One region of the Gracilimonas sediminicola genome, then DNA from elsewhere that is predicted to be linked to it. Evidence: riboswitches for the same ligand, from Rfam matches in the RefSeq annotation. Region 1 holds a riboswitch; the other holds the start of a gene.
What was found. Region 1 has a riboswitch for S-adenosylmethionine ahead of NM125_RS13730 (homocysteine S-methyltransferase family protein). Riboswitches for the same ligand answer to the same signal wherever they lie in the genome.

Region 1 (7,816 bases):
TTGAGGGGGAGAAGAATGAATTTCTCGTTGATGGACCAGGCGTCTGGTATGGTATTCATCAGGCTGTTATCAACCAGGTACCAAAGCTCGGCGTCATTTTGTTGTTTTTGTTCCAGCACCTGGAAGATAACCGCACCGCTTTCCCCGACCGTATATTTTCCAAATTCGGTATATATGTCCGGTTCTTCAACGTTTTCATCCTTGCAGGCTTCCTGAATATTCCGCACAATTTCGCCGGTGATGTATTCATAATCAAAATCGAAGCTGAGGCTGTTCTGGATAGGAAATCCACCACCGATATTTAAAGCATTTACCGAGGGAGCAATTTTCTTGATTTTTGTGAACTGGTTCAGTGCCTTCTTGAATTCATTCCAGTAATACATATTATCGCTTACGCCGGAATCCACGAAAAAGTGAACCATAACCAGTTCAACCTGGTCGTTACCAATGATGCGCTCCTTTACAAAGTCAAGAATTTCACGCTTGTTGATACCCAATCTTGAGGTGTAATAAGCAGCTTTAGGGTCTTCCTCAATCGATATCCGCAATCCAATTTTGATGGGATGATCAAGGTTAAGCTCCATCAGCTGATCCAACTCCCGGGCATTATCCAGCACACAAATAGAGTTTTTGAATCCTTCTTTGTTGAGCCGGCCAATTTTCTTGATATAATCGTCCGTTTTATAGCCATTGTGAACAATGGTTTTATCACTTGAGAAAACACCTTTGTTATACAGGTTTTCAATCAAGTCGATATCAAAAGAAGAAGAGGTTTCCAGGGAAACGTTTTCTTTAAGAGCGGTTCTTACAACATGATTGAAGTGACAGCATTTGGTGCAGTAACAAAACTCGTAGCTGCCGGAGTAGTTGTTTTCAGCAATGGCTTTATTGAAATACTCTCTGGACTGCTTAATTTTTTCCCTGATCTTCGGAAGGTAAGCCAGCTTAAAGGGGGTGCCATATTTCTCAATAAGATAGTGAAGATCTACATTGTTAAAATTCAGCGTGCCATCAACCAGGCTAAAGCCATTTTGTGGGAAATGATAGGTCTGGTCAATAAGTTCGTGATAGGTATTTTTCATTAAATAATATGGAATTAAGAACGAAAGAAGTAAATAATTGGGCGACTAATATAAAATATATTTGGCTGTATTTTTTAGAACGAAAATATGTTTTTCTTTTCGACAAAGAAGAAATTACGACCTTTTTCAATTATTACTAAACGAAGAGTTCGTTAAATTTCTATTGATGGAATAGTATTAAATGGGTTTTGTAAATATGACTTTAGGATTCCGTACCCAGATCATCCCCATCGATTCAATGCACAAGTTTTAAAAAGAGTGTAGATTCAGGTATGTCCTTAAAATCAGGTGTTACCTTTTTATTTCTTTTGATCCCGGTTCTGGCGGTTCCACAAAACCGATCTGCGGAATTTCGGGTTTACGAAAACGGTGAAAAGGTTGTTATTCCGGATAGTATGGAGACCGAACTGGCTAACAATTCCTCTCAAATTGAGCAAAAACTTCTTCGATGGTTTGTCTCGGAGGGATTCTTTGATGCGGCTGTGACATCAACTACCGATTCGACTGCACAGGTGACCAAGGGCTGTAAATATCGGCTCGACAAAATGAACGTGCTTTATTCCGGTCAGATTGACTCATCCTCAACCATTGAACCTGATAAGTTTTACACAGATCAGAACTTACGTACAGAAATTGCTGAGCTTATTTATGGGATGGAAGAGGATGGATTTCCTTTTGCTGAAGCCATCATCACGTCCATTATCCCCATAGAAGAAGAGTGTCGGGTTGATGTGGAAATTGAAATCCGAACCGGTGATAAAGTAACCCGGCCGGATATATACTTCTCCGGAGCAAAAACAAACTCACAGGATTACCTGAGAAAGATTTCGAGGTTTAATACAAACAGACAGGTTTCACCTGATTATCTCAGGGTTTTACGCTCGAATTTGAATTCAAGTGGTCTTTTTAATGCTGTTGAACCGGCCCGTATTTATCTTCGTCAGGGAGAGCCGGTTATCGTTTTTAGTGTGGAGGAGCGGTCGCTGAACCAGTTTGATGGTTTACTCGGTTATGTGCCGGATGCTGCCGGAAATGGGCAAATTGCAGGGGATGTGGAGCTGTCGCTATGGAATGTACTTACCCAGGGAAACGGCGTTGATTTTCGTTATCAACGACTACGGCCGGAAACCAGCCAGCTGAATCTGAAAGCTTCCCAGGATTGGATTGGGGAAATTCCGGTGGGCATTTCAGCCGGAATGCAGCTCTACCAGAATGACACCACTTACCAAAGCCGGGATTTTGATCTGGACGGATATTTCCTGGTGGGCTCAGGCGTAAAACTGATAGGAGGAGTGGGTTTCCAAAGTACTACGTCGGGCAGTAATCTTCCGCAGGTTGTGGAGCCGGATGGACAAAAAAGAACCGCCCGATTAGGTTTTGAATTCACCAATGTAGACCGGTTTGATGTACCGACCAAAGGCAGTTCCATTCGACTGATACTTGGTATCGCAAATAAAGATTTAAGCGATGATTCCCTCACGTCATTCACGCAGAATTCTCTTGAATTCACTGCCCGTAACTATATGCCTATCTTTGATAAAAGCGTAATTGCCACTTCTTTACATGGCTTTTTGCTGGAATCTGATAAAGTAACCACCAACGACTTAATCCGGTTTGGAGGAGCTAATTCCTTCCGTGGCTATGCCGAGCAGCAGTTCCGGGCCGGAACCATGCTTTGGGGAGATGTTGAATATAGATTCTTACTCAACCGACAGTCTTATCTGTTCGGTTTCGGAGCGGCGGGAGGTTTTAACCGACCAAGACTACTTACCGAAACCAATAACGACTTCCAAATAACGAAATATCTTTTTTCCACAGGTTTTGGGCTGAGTTACCAAACCCAAATCGGCCGATTGAAATTTACCTACGCTATTTCTCCCGAAGAGTCTATAGGTAACGGAAAGGTGCATTTTGGGATTAGGACGGAGCTTTGATTATGATTCAAAAAGAGAGTATTGATTAGGTTGGGAGCAATTTTGAAATTCGACTTAGCCTTTAACAATTATAGTAACTCAGTATGTCACAATCACGAAAACAAAAATTAGAAGAGAAAGAAGATGTCACCAGTTTTCTTGAAACAAAGTCAATCAATTCTAAAAGCTTAATTCAAGATGAAAGCCCTGATTTTGTTATAGAATATGAGGGTCTCAATTTAGGAATTGAGCATCAAAGACTTTTTCAACCAAAGGATAGAGAAGATTTAGTACCTCAGAACCAAGAAGCTTTAAAAGATAAGGTTTTACTAAAGGCTAAATCGAAATACAATGATAAGAGTGAAACGAATGTATTGGTTTTTGTCGACTTTGAAGAGGTCCAAACTTATAATAGAATTAAATTCAAATTATCCAATAAAGATGTTGAAAAACTATCAGACCAAATTTCCTTGTTGGTTCATTTCAATAATAGAAAATCAGAATCAAAAGTTTTACTCAATAAAAAATTCTTTAACAGTATTAAGGATGAAATAAAGGTTGATGAAAGAATTAAAGCAATTACAATCTGGAATAATGATTCTTATGGTAGGTCGTCTTTTGAAAGAGTTAGAGGTGGAAAAATTCCAATATCAAGTCCTGAGTTTTTACAAAAAAAAATACTTAAGAAAGATCAAAAGGTTACTGAGTATTATCAAAAATGTGATTTGATTTGGCTACTTCTAGTAGTAAAGCCACTAACATTTGAAAGGTCTTTTGATTTATTAGACTCTAATAAATTCTTATCAAAAAATTATGAATCAAATTTTGATAAAGTATTCTTGTTTACAAGAGATACACAAAGTATTTATGAATTAAAATAGACCTAAAACTTACTCTCGTTTCAGTACTCCGCTCCGGAATTCCAAATCTAAACTCAGCCTCAAGCAATCGGACCATTTTAATCTTATGAAGATTCATTGCTATTGCTCTGAATGACTTTTCTTATCAGTGACTATCTGTCTAATCCTTGTCATCCGTGTTCCATTCTTATAAGTTGCTCAGCGGCTCAACAACTATTATATTCAAAACGCAATTTATTGAATGCTTATAAAGAAAGACCGAGGGATGGGCCCGATGACGTCTTGGCAACCACTTCTAAAAAGGGGCAGGTGCCAAATCCCACTAAGTACATAACCCGTTATGTGCTTAGAAAGATAAGCGAGCTAATCACTCACGCTCTTTCTGTATAAGCTAATCCAACATCGAAAGAGTGAATATAGAACAAGCATTACAAGACCGAATCCTGATTCTCGACGGTGCCATGGGTACCATGATTCAGCGCTATAAGCTGACAGAAGAGGATTTCCGGGGCGAGCAGCTCAAAGATCATGCAGACGACCTGAAAGGCAATAACGATTTATTAAGCCTTACCCGTCCGGATATCATTCAGGCCATCCATGAAGAATATCTGGAAGCGGGAGCGGATATCGTGGAAACCAACACTTTCAGCGGAACCACCATCGCTCAGGCTGATTACAACCTGGAGCACATCGTGTATGAACTGAACCGGAAGTCGGCTGAAATCGCGAAGAAAGCCACGGACAAATTCTCCAGGCAGAACCCGGATAAACCACGATTTGTTGCCGGTTCGATGGGACCAACCAATAAAACGGCTTCTATTTCGCCTGAAGTCACCGATCCCGGCTATCGCGCTGTTACTTTCGATGAACTGGCGGAGGCTTATAAAGAACAAGCCAAAGGACTGATGGATGGCGGAGCGGATTTACTGCTTATAGAAACTATTTTCGACACACTGAATGCCAAAGCAGCTCTCTTTGCGATACAGGAATTGTTTGATGAGCGGGGAGATAAGTTACCCATCATGGTTTCAGGAACTATTACCGATGCTTCGGGACGAACGCTTTCAGGACAGACGGTAGAAGCGTTCTTAATCTCTGTTTCACACGCTCCAATTCTCAGTGTTGGATTCAATTGCGCCCTGGGGGCAAAGCAACTACAGCCTTACCTCCAAAATTTGGCTGAAAAATCAGATTTTTATGTTAGTGCCTACCCGAATGCGGGGCTTCCGAATGAGTTCGGGGAATATGATCAGGGGCCGGAACTGATGGGGCAGGAAGTGGAGAAATATTTGGAAGATAACTTGGTGAATATCCTCGGGGGTTGTTGTGGAACTACTCCAGCACATATTTCAAAGATGGCAGAACTGGCCCGGAATTATGAACCTCGAATTGCTAATAGCAAAGGTGCAAAGTTCGCAAAGGATATCAATTAAACATGGAGAATTCAGGCAGAAATATACTCCCAACGCACCAATCAGTTAGTAAACTTTCCGTTAATCCTTTAATCTTTGCGCAACTCAGCGCGCTCTGCGATTAATTATGCAATCATTACCTCTAAAGTTAAGCGGACTCGAACCTTTAATTATAACAGAAGATTCCAATTTTGTTAATATTGGGGAACGCACAAATGTAACGGGTTCAAGGACTTTTCTTAATTACATAAAAAATAAAGAATATGATAATGCGCTGAAGGTAGCCCTTGATCAGGTGCAGGGCGGGGCACAGATCCTGGACGTCAATATGGATGAAGGGATGCTCGATAGCGCCGAGGAAATGACGCACTTCCTGAATTTGATTGCCTCCGATCCCGACATTGCCCGAATTCCGATTATGGTGGATTCCTCAAAGTGGGAAGTTATCCTGGCCGGACTCAAATGCCTACAGGGGAAAGGTGTCGTAAATTCTATCAGCCTTAAGGATGGCGAGGAGGAGTTTATTCGCAGGGCAAAAATTATTCGTCGATTTGGAGCGGCTGTAATTTGTATGGCTTTTGATGAAGAAGGTCAGGCCGATACCTTGCCCAGACGTAAGGAGATTTGTGGTCGTGCATATAAACTACTGACTGAAGAAGTAGGGTTTGATCAATCGGACATTATTCTGGATCCGAATATCTTCCCGGTTGCAACAGGAATGGAGGAGCATCGCCGGAATGCCATCGACTTTTTTATGGCTGCCAAGTGGATTCGTGAAAACCTGCCCGGAGCTCATGTAATAGGCGGGGTCAGCAATGTATCGTTCTCTTTCCGTGGGAATAACTGGGTTCGTGAAGCTATTCACTCCGCTTTTCTGTATCACGGGATACAGCACGGCATGGATATGGGGATTGTGAATCCCACTCAGCTTGAAGTGTACGATGACATTCCGAAGGATCTGCTTGAACGAGTGGAAGACGTCCTATTTGACAGAAGGGAGGATGCCACCGAACGTTTGCTTGATATTGCCGGGGAGTACAAAGGTGAATCTACTTCAACCCAAAAGAAAACAAGCGATGAATGGCGAAATAAGCCGGTTGAAGAGCGATTGAGTCATTCACTGGTTAAAGGGATTAATGAGTATGTGGAAGAGGATGCAGAGGAAGCTCGTGTGAAATATGGGAGTCCGTTGGAAGTAATCGAAGGTCCGCTTATGGATGGTATGAATGTAGTAGGCGATCTGTTTGGTTCCGGTAAGATGTTTCTCCCGCAGGTTGTGAAAAGTGCCCGCGTGATGAAACAGGCCGTTGCCTATCTGACGCCATACCTGGAAGAAGAAAAAGCCAAAAACAAAGATACCAGTGAGCAACCCAAGGTTCTTTTAGCCACGGTTAAGGGAGATGTGCATGACATTGGTAAGAATATCGTAAGTGTGGTTTTGGCTTGTAATAACTACAATGTGGTGGACCTTGGGGTGATGGTTCCGGCTGATAAGATTCTGGATGAAGCCGAGAAGCACAATGTGGATGCTATTGGATTAAGTGGACTAATTACGCCTTCCCTGGATGAAATGATCCATGTAGCCCGGGAGATGAAGAAAAGAAAGATGGATCTGCCGTTGCTCATTGGCGGAGCAACAACCTCCCGGCTTCATACCGCCGTGAAAATTGATCCTGAGTATGATGGCTCCATTATTCATGTGCTGGATGCTTCAAGGGCGGTTTCGATTGCGGGTGATGTGATCAGTAAAAAAAGAAGGAATGGCGTTCGGTTGGAGGTGAAGAAAGAGTATGAGGAGCTTCGGAAGCAGCATGAAAGCCGGCAAAACCGAAAAGAACTGCTCAGCTATGAAGAAGCAAAAACCAATAAGGTAGAAATTGACTGGGAAGGCCATAAGCCTCCAAAACCCTCATTCTTGGGTACTAAGACATTTGAGGATTACCCGATTTCAGAGTTAAGAAATTATATTGACTGGTCTCCCTTTTTTCGAACGTGGATGCTCACCGGAAAATACCCGGATATTCTGGAAGATGAGGAAGTAGGAGAGCAGGCACAGTCTCTTTTTGATGATGCTCAAGTACTCATCGATCGTATTGTGGAAGAAGATTTATTACAAGCAAAAGCTGTTATAGGCTTCTATCCTGCAAATAGTTACGGAGATGATATAAAGCTGTATGAAGATGAGAATCGATCGGAGCAGAAAAGCGTATTCCACTTTTTAAGGCAGCAAAGCAAGAAGAGAACGGGGCAATCAAATTCTTGTCTGTCGGATTTTATCGCACCGGAACAAACAGGAATTCCTGACTACATCGGATTCTTTGCCGTTACGGCCGGGCTGGGTATTGAAGCCATCATCGAGGAATACAAAAAAGTGAATGACGATTATAATGTGATATTGGTGAAAGCCGTGGCTGACCGCCTCGCTGAAGCCTTTGCCGAACGTATGCACGAAAGAGTTCGGAAAGAATTTTGGGGATATTCGGACGAGGAAAATTTCAGCAATGACGAATTGATAGCTGAAGCTTATTCCGGAATTCGCCCGGCACCGG
Region 2 (7,816 bases), on a different contig from region 1:
TTAAAAAGGGGTATAAAGTAGCGGTTTGTGATCAAACCGAAGATCCCGAAGAAGCCAAGAAAGCCGGGCGTAAAATTGTGGAGCGGGAAGTTACCGAGATCACAACACCCGGCGTTACCATGTCGGAAAAGCTGTTGGATCACAAACGAAATAATTATATCGCCTCCCTCCATTGGGATGGCTCAACAGTCGGGGTTGCCTTCTCTGATATATCTACCGGGGAGTTTGCCCTCAGTCATGTAGATGAAAAGAACCTGGACAGCCTGCTTGCCGCCATCCAGCCATCAGAAATTCTGGTTCAGCAAAAAAAGAAGAACAAGCTGGACGAAAAGCTCACCCACCATAACATAAGTTATATCGAGGATTGGGTATATGATGGGGATTACGGATATAACCTGCTCACCGAACATTTTGAGACCCACTCCCTTAAAGGTTTTGGTGTTGAGAACCTGAAAGTGGCTCATGTTGCCGCCGGCTCTCTGATGCATTACATGCAGGAAACGCAGAAAGCTTATTTACGTCACCTGCGCCGGCTGTACGCCTATGAAAGCAGTGAATTTATGAGCCTGGATGCCGCCACCAAACGGAACTTGGAACTCACCGCCAGTATTCAGGAAGGCGGAACGGACGGCACGTTAATTTCCATACTTGATGACACCTGCACGGCTATGGGCGGGCGTTTACTGCGCCGTTGGATTATGCGTCCGTTAAAAAGACTGAAGCCCGTTCAGCAGCGCCTCGATGCGGTTGAAAAGCTCTACAAAAATACCGACATCCGGCAAACCCTCCGTGAAGAATTGGAGCAGGTTGGCGATATGGAGCGACTCATTTCCCGGATTGCGGTTGGCCGTACTAACGCACGTGACGTGGTTCAGCTGAAACTTTCTCTGGCTCAAATTCCGAGACTGAAATCCCAGTTTTCAGGTATTGATGATCCACTACTTGAGAATATTTCGAGCCGATTAAAATTGTTAATTGAAGTTCAGGAACGAATTAATACTGCCCTTAAAGACGATCCACCGGCCAGTGTGCGAGACGGTGGCATGATTGAAGACGGGTTTAACGATGAGCTGGATGAACTTCGCGATATCGCCAAGAACGGAAAAAAGTATATAGCCAAGATTAAAGACGACCTGGCGAAAGAGCATAATATTCCCTCCCTCAAAATCGGCTATAACAAAGTGTTTGGCTACTACATTGAAGTAACCAACACGCATAAAGACAAAGTGCCGGAAAGTTTTATCCGAAAGCAAACGCTGGTGAATTCCGAGCGCTACATCACCCCGGAACTGAAAGAGGTGGAAGAGAAAGTACTATCTGCTGAGGAACGCAGCAAAACCCTGGAGTATGAATTGTTTGAAGAACTGAGGCTGTATGTTGCCGAGTTTGCCGATGACGTTCAGCAGGTTTCTCACGCCATTGCCGAGCTGGATTGCCTGCAGGGTTTTGCCGAAATCGCCTTCCGGAATAATTATGCCAAACCGGAAGTGGGTGATCATGAAGAAATTGACATCAAAAAAGGTAGGCACCCCGTAGTTGAAAAGTCGCTGCCTATGGGTGAGCCATTTATACCCAACGACATTAAGCTGGATAACGACGAACAGCAGATTCTGATTATTACCGGGCCCAATATGGCCGGTAAAAGTATCATTCTCCGCCAAACCGGACTCATTGTCTTGCTGGCCCAGGTAGGAAGTTTTGTTCCTGCCAAAGAAGCCAAAATCGGCCTGGTGGATAAAATCTTTACCCGGGTAGGCGCTTCAGATAACCTGGCTGCAGGGGAAAGTACGTTCCTGGTTGAAATGAACGAAGCGGCCAACATTCTCAACAATGCCACTCCACGGTCCTTGATTTTACTGGATGAAGTGGGTCGCGGAACTTCTACTTTTGACGGGTTGAGTATCGCCTGGTCGCTGGCTGAGTATTTACATAACCATGCGCCTGTGGCTGCAAAAACCCTCTTCGCCACGCATTACCATGAGCTGAATGAACTGGAGCAGATGTATGAGCGAACCAAAAATTTCAACGTTCAGGTAAAAGAACATGACGACAAGGTGGTGTTTCTGCGGAAGCTCATCCCGGGCGGAGCCGATCATAGTTATGGAATTCAGGTAGCCGACATGGCCGGACTCCCGCAGGTTGTAATTGAACGGGCCAAAGAGATCCTGAAGAACCTGGAAAGTCACAGCCTCGACATCACCAACAAAAACGGGACTATTGAGAATGAGGCTTCATCGAAAAAAGAAGCGGCCAAGAATCTCTCTGAGAAAGTAGAAAAACAGCCCGAAACCTCTCAGATGACGATGTTCCAAACACACGTAGATCCCCGAATTGAAACCGTACTGAATAAACTGGAAGCCACAGATCCGAACCGAATGACACCGATTGAGGCGCTGATGCTGATAACCGAATTAAAACGCCTGGTTGATTAAGAATGTGTTGACGTGTTAAAGTGCTTATGTGTGTTCTGTGCAAGCCTAAAAACACATAAGCACTTTAACACGTTAGCACGTCAACACATTAATACATGAAAAAAATGGAAGACAAACCCCACAAATCCGGATATGTAGCAATTATCGGGAAGCCGAATGCCGGTAAATCTACCCTGATGAATTATATTCTGGGCGCCAAGATTTCCATCACTACCCATAAGGCACAAACGACCCGTCATCAGATTGTGGGAATATTTTCGGATGAGGATACTCAGATCGTTTTTCTGGATACTCCCGGTGTTATCTCACCAAGGTATGAGCTTCAAAAAGCGATGATGAAAACCGTGGAGCGTGCACGTAGTGATGCCGATGTGATCCTCTTCATCCATGACCCTATGGATAAGCACCCTACAGATGATGTAATTGAACTTATAAAATCCATCAACAAACCGGTGTTCCTGGTTGTTAATAAAATGGATGCCGCAAATGATGAAAAAGCCCGCAAATCGGCCGAGCAGATTCAAGAGAAACTGAAGATTCGCTCCACACATTATATCTCAGCAACTGCCGGAACCGGCGTGCAAGAATTGATGGAAGATATTCGTGGATGTTTATTGCCCGGACCTCCCTTCTATCCTAAAGAAGACCTAAGCGAGCATCCGGTCCGTTTCTTTGTTTCAGAGCTGATTCGTGAACAGATTTTTCTCCAATTTCACCAGGAAATCCCGTATTCCTGTACGGTAGAAGTAGTTTCTTATGATGCCGATGTGGACATTGACCGCATCCATGCCGACATCATCGTGAACCAGAAATCCCAAAAAGGCATGCTGATTGGCAAAGGCGGAACAGCCATCAAAGAGCTGGGCATTGAAGCCCGGAAATCGGTTGAGGAATTCATTGGCAAACAGGTGTATTTGGAGCTTCATGTGAAGGTCAGAGAAAAGTGGAGAGAAAAAGAAGGGTGGGTTCGTAATTTGGGGTATTAATGGAACGCAGATGACGCGTATACGACAGATTCCCAAATGACTTCGTTTGTTTTCACCTTGAGATTTTGATGTAAAGTCTTCTCATTTCAGAAATTTTATAACGATCTTAAATTGATTACACGCATACATTTAAGATCAATGAACATCTGTTCAATACCTGTCGTCTGTGTTCCCTCAAAAAAATAACTTGCGCCTTCCGAATTCTACTCTTAACATTAGTGTAATGAAATTTTTCCGACAAAATATTATCAGCTCTTGTGCAACTATGTGTTGCATGTGTATGTGCATGGCGCAGACATAAGGGCTGAGATTACGTAAATAAATTTACACGAGCCCTTTTGAATGCAACTCAGAAGGGCTTTTTTGTTGGATTATATTTTAATCGTTCTTTTACAACAGTTGCATTCTCATTAAGAAAGGTGGAGGGATCAGGTCCTTTGAAGCCTTGGCAACCGTCCCGACAATTTATTTGTCAGGAAAAGGTGCTACGTCCTGTCTGTCACATAAAATTTATGTGATGGAAAAGATGAGTTCGAACAGATATTGGTTTTGACATAAAGCCTCTTTCGGATTCATCTCTGAAAGAGGCTTTTTTGGTTTTAAGGAGCCTCATCAGAGAGATGCAAAATCTTAATAGCTAAATAAATCAACAAATAACACACTCACTTATAACCAATATATCATGAGCAACAACAAAGAAAAACGCGACTATAAATTTGAAACCCTGCAGCTGCATGCAGGTCAGGAACCGGATCCCACAACAGGATCGAGAGCGGTGCCGATTTATCAAACCACTTCGTACAATTTTGATAATACCGAGCACGCTGCCAACCTATTTGCTCTCCGTGAATTCGGCAATATCTATACCCGGATTATGAACCCGACCAATGATGTTTTTGAAAACCGGGTGGCTGCCCTCGAAGGCGGAGTGGCTGCATTGGCAACAGCCTCCGGACAGGCTGCCCAGTTTTTGGCTATTTCCAATCTGGCCCAGGCCGGCGATAACATCGTTTCAACCCAATACCTGTATGGCGGAACTTATAACCAGTTCAAAGTAGCCCTGCCCCGGTTGGGGATCGATGTTCGCTTTGCGAAAGAAGATTCCATCGAAGCATACGCTAAACATATCGATGAAAACACCAAAGCCATTTATGTGGAGTCTATCGGAAATCCGCGCGGCAACGTGGCCGACTTTGAAGGACTTTCGGCCCTGGCCAAAGAAAACAACATCCCGCTTGTGGTAGATAATACATTCGGCGCCGGCGGTGCCCTTGTTCAGCCTCTTAAACACGGAGCCAATGTCGTAACCGCATCAGCTACCAAGTGGATTGGCGGACACGGAACGTCTATCGGTGGGGTGATTGTAGATGGTGGTAATTTCAACTGGGGCAACGGAAAATTCCCCGCATTCAGTGAACCCTCTCCTTCCTATCACGGACTTAATTTCTGGGAAGTATTCGGTGAAGACGGCCCTTTCGGCAACATCGCTTTTGCCATTCGTGCCCGGGTTGAAGGGCTGCGTGATTTCGGTCCGGCTCAGTCTCCATTTAACAGTTTTCTGCTGTTGCAGGGGCTGGAAACGCTGTCTTTACGGGTTGAAAGGCACAATGAAAATGCTCTGAAATTGGCCCACTGGCTGAAAGATCATGACGCCGTTGAGTGGATCAGCTTTACTGGCCTGCCTGAGCATGATTATCACGAGCGTGCCAAAAAATATCTGAAAGAAGGTCACTTCGGTTCGGTATTCACCTTTGGCGTGAAAGGCGGATATGATGCCGCGAGAGAATTCATCGAAAACGTACAGCTATCCAGTCACCTTGCCAATGTGGGAGATGCCAAAACCCTGGTTATCCATCCTGCCTCAACCACTCACCAGCAGCTCACGGAAACCGAGCAGAAGTCGAGCGGTGTGAAAGGTGACCTGATCCGGGTATCCGTTGGCATCGAGCATATCGATGATATCATCGAGGACTTCGAGAAAGCATTCGCAAAAATTAAAGTACCCGTGTAACCACGATTAGTACTCCTTTGCAGGTTCGGTGGAAATCCGGGCCTGCTTTTTTTAACAACAGAATTAAACTTAGAAAGTCCTTTATGCAAACCCCGAGGGATGCGCGAAACTGAAGAAATATGAACAAAGACATCAAAATCACAACCCTGAATAAAAGCTGGACGACTGAATCCGGCTATAGTTTTAGTCATGTAGATATTGCCTGGAAAAGCTGGGGGACTCTCAATAAAAGCAGAGATAATGTTATCCTGATTTGTCATGCCCTGACCGGGCATGCCGCCGCCGATGAATGGTTCAGCGGGTTGTTCGACAAAGGGGGCATTCTCAATCCTGAAAAGCACTTTATTCTGTGCATCAATATACCGGGTAGCTGCTATGGTTCTACCGGCCCTGCTTCCATCAACCCAGAAACGGGAAAACCCTGGCAGGCAGATTTTCCCGACATCACCATTCGGGATATCGTCGCCTTCCAACAGCTTTTGCTGGATCACTGGGATATTCAGGGCATTGAATTAGTGATTGGCGGATCTTTAGGAGGAATGACGGCGCTCGAGTTTGCGATCATGGATGACCGGATTAAATCGGCCGCTTTGTTTGCAATGGGAAAATCTCACTCGCCCTGGGCCATCGGTATTAGCCAGGCGCAGCGAATGGCTATTCATGCTGATGAGCGCTGGAATAACGGTTTCTATGACCCCAAAAATCCACCGACCAAAGGACTCACCGCTGCCCGAGCCATGGCGATGCTCACCTATCGAACCCCGGAGAACTATGCCCGAAAATTTGGACGAGAAGTTCACCCTGAAAAGAGAATTTTCCAGGTCGAATCATATCTCAATTACCAGGGAGAAAAGCTGGCAGGCCGGTTTGATGCAAACTCTTACATCACCCTGTCAAAGGCGATGGACTCTCACGATGTATCCAGAGGCCGGGGGAGTTTTGAAGAAGTGCTTGGAGGTGTGCATCAACCGGTATTAATTGTTGGATTTGAAAGTGACAAATTATATCCACTCAGCGAACAACAAGAACTGGCAAAACTGATCCCCAACAGCCGGCTTGCCGAGTTGAAATCTCCCTATGGCCACGATTCCTTTTTAATTGAATTTGATCAGTTGAACACTCAATTACACTCATTTTATCACTCACTCACTGAAGTAAAACCATGACACTAACACTTAAGAAAACAACTACCGACACTCATCAAGAGCTTTCCGTACAAAGAAAGAACATAAACCTTTTCATTGCCGGTTTAGGCGCTGTGGGAGGCACCCTAACCAAACTCATCCGGCAGCTGGATCACTCACTTTATGAGCTGAATGTGATCGGCGTTTGCAACAGCAAATTCACCCAATGGAACCCGGATATGGAGCAGGTAATCAGTAAAAGCCGGCTGACCGATGGCGAGCCTACTGACTGGAACAGCATCCCCGTCGAACTGGTAAACAGGAGCGACGGCAACCTGATTTTTATCGATGCCACCGGAAGTGAAATCGTTGCCCAACAATTTCAATACCTGTTGGACAACGGCGTACATATCGCCACGCCCAGCAAGCGAGCTAATTCATTTAGCCAGGATTATTTTGATGGGTTGATCAATGCAAACAATTCAGGCCGGGCACAATACCGGTATGAAACAGCGGTAGGTGCCGGACTTCCTGTAATCAGCACCCTCAAAACCTTACTGAACAGTGGAGATGAAATCACGAAAATCACCGGAGTAGCTTCAGGAACCATGACTTACCTGTTCACCCAATTACAGAATGGTGTTCCATTCAGTGAAGCGGTTAAAAAGGCTAAGGATGGCGGATATTCAGAGCCGGACCCAAGAGATGACCTTTCCGGCGAAGATGTGGCACGTAAATTCCTGATTCTGGCACGCACCAGTGGCTATAAATTTGAACGGGATCAAATCCGGGTGGATACCCTTGTTCCGGAAAAGCTGATTTCACTTTCTACAGAAGATTTTTTGCAACAATTACCCGAATACGATGGCCATTGGAAAAGTCGCAATGCACAGGCTATGGTCAACAACCGGAAGCTAAGATATGTGGGCACGTTTACACCGGATGGCATCAGCGTTGGCATTGAAGAGGTAAAGGGCGACTCTCCCCTTGGCGGATTGCAAGGAACAGATAACCTCATTCAGATTTACACCAAACGATATAGCACCTCTCCCATTATTGTGCAGGGACCTGGAGCCGGACGAGAAGTAACCGCAGCCGGTGTATTAGGGGATATTATTGATATTGCGGGGATTTTGTAATCATGAGCTGAAGTACTCGTCAGTCTTCCAATTTTCGGGATTCCGCTTTATATAGTTTGAGATTGTTTCAAATGATTTCCTATCTCTAATTATGTGATCGTAATATTTGGGTTGCCATTTAAAA

Region 2: another riboswitch for S-adenosylmethionine. It lies ahead of NM125_RS12595 (O-acetylhomoserine aminocarboxypropyltransferase/cysteine synthase family protein); the one in region 1 lies ahead of NM125_RS13730 (homocysteine S-methyltransferase family protein).

The regions. Positions count from the first base shown of each region.
Region 1 covers NZ_JANDBC010000003.1:168,521-176,336, forward strand. Annotated here, with positions in the region: gene NM125_RS13715 (type III PLP-dependent enzyme domain-containing protein) at 1-1,082, opposite strand, end outside; gene NM125_RS13720 (BamA/TamA family outer membrane protein) at 1,355-3,016, shown strand; gene NM125_RS13725 (hypothetical protein) at 3,100-3,876, shown strand; SAM riboswitch class I at 4,098-4,216, shown strand; gene NM125_RS13730 (homocysteine S-methyltransferase family protein) at 4,317-5,288, shown strand; gene metH (methionine synthase) at 5,395-7,816, shown strand, end outside.
Region 2 covers NZ_JANDBC010000002.1:621,558-629,373, forward strand. Annotated here, with positions in the region: gene mutS (DNA mismatch repair protein MutS) at 1-2,432, shown strand, start outside; gene era (GTPase Era) at 2,537-3,418, shown strand; SAM riboswitch class I at 3,823-3,951, shown strand; gene NM125_RS12595 (O-acetylhomoserine aminocarboxypropyltransferase/cysteine synthase family protein) at 4,101-5,429, shown strand; gene metX (homoserine O-acetyltransferase MetX) at 5,549-6,595, shown strand; gene NM125_RS12605 (homoserine dehydrogenase family protein) at 6,592-7,692, shown strand.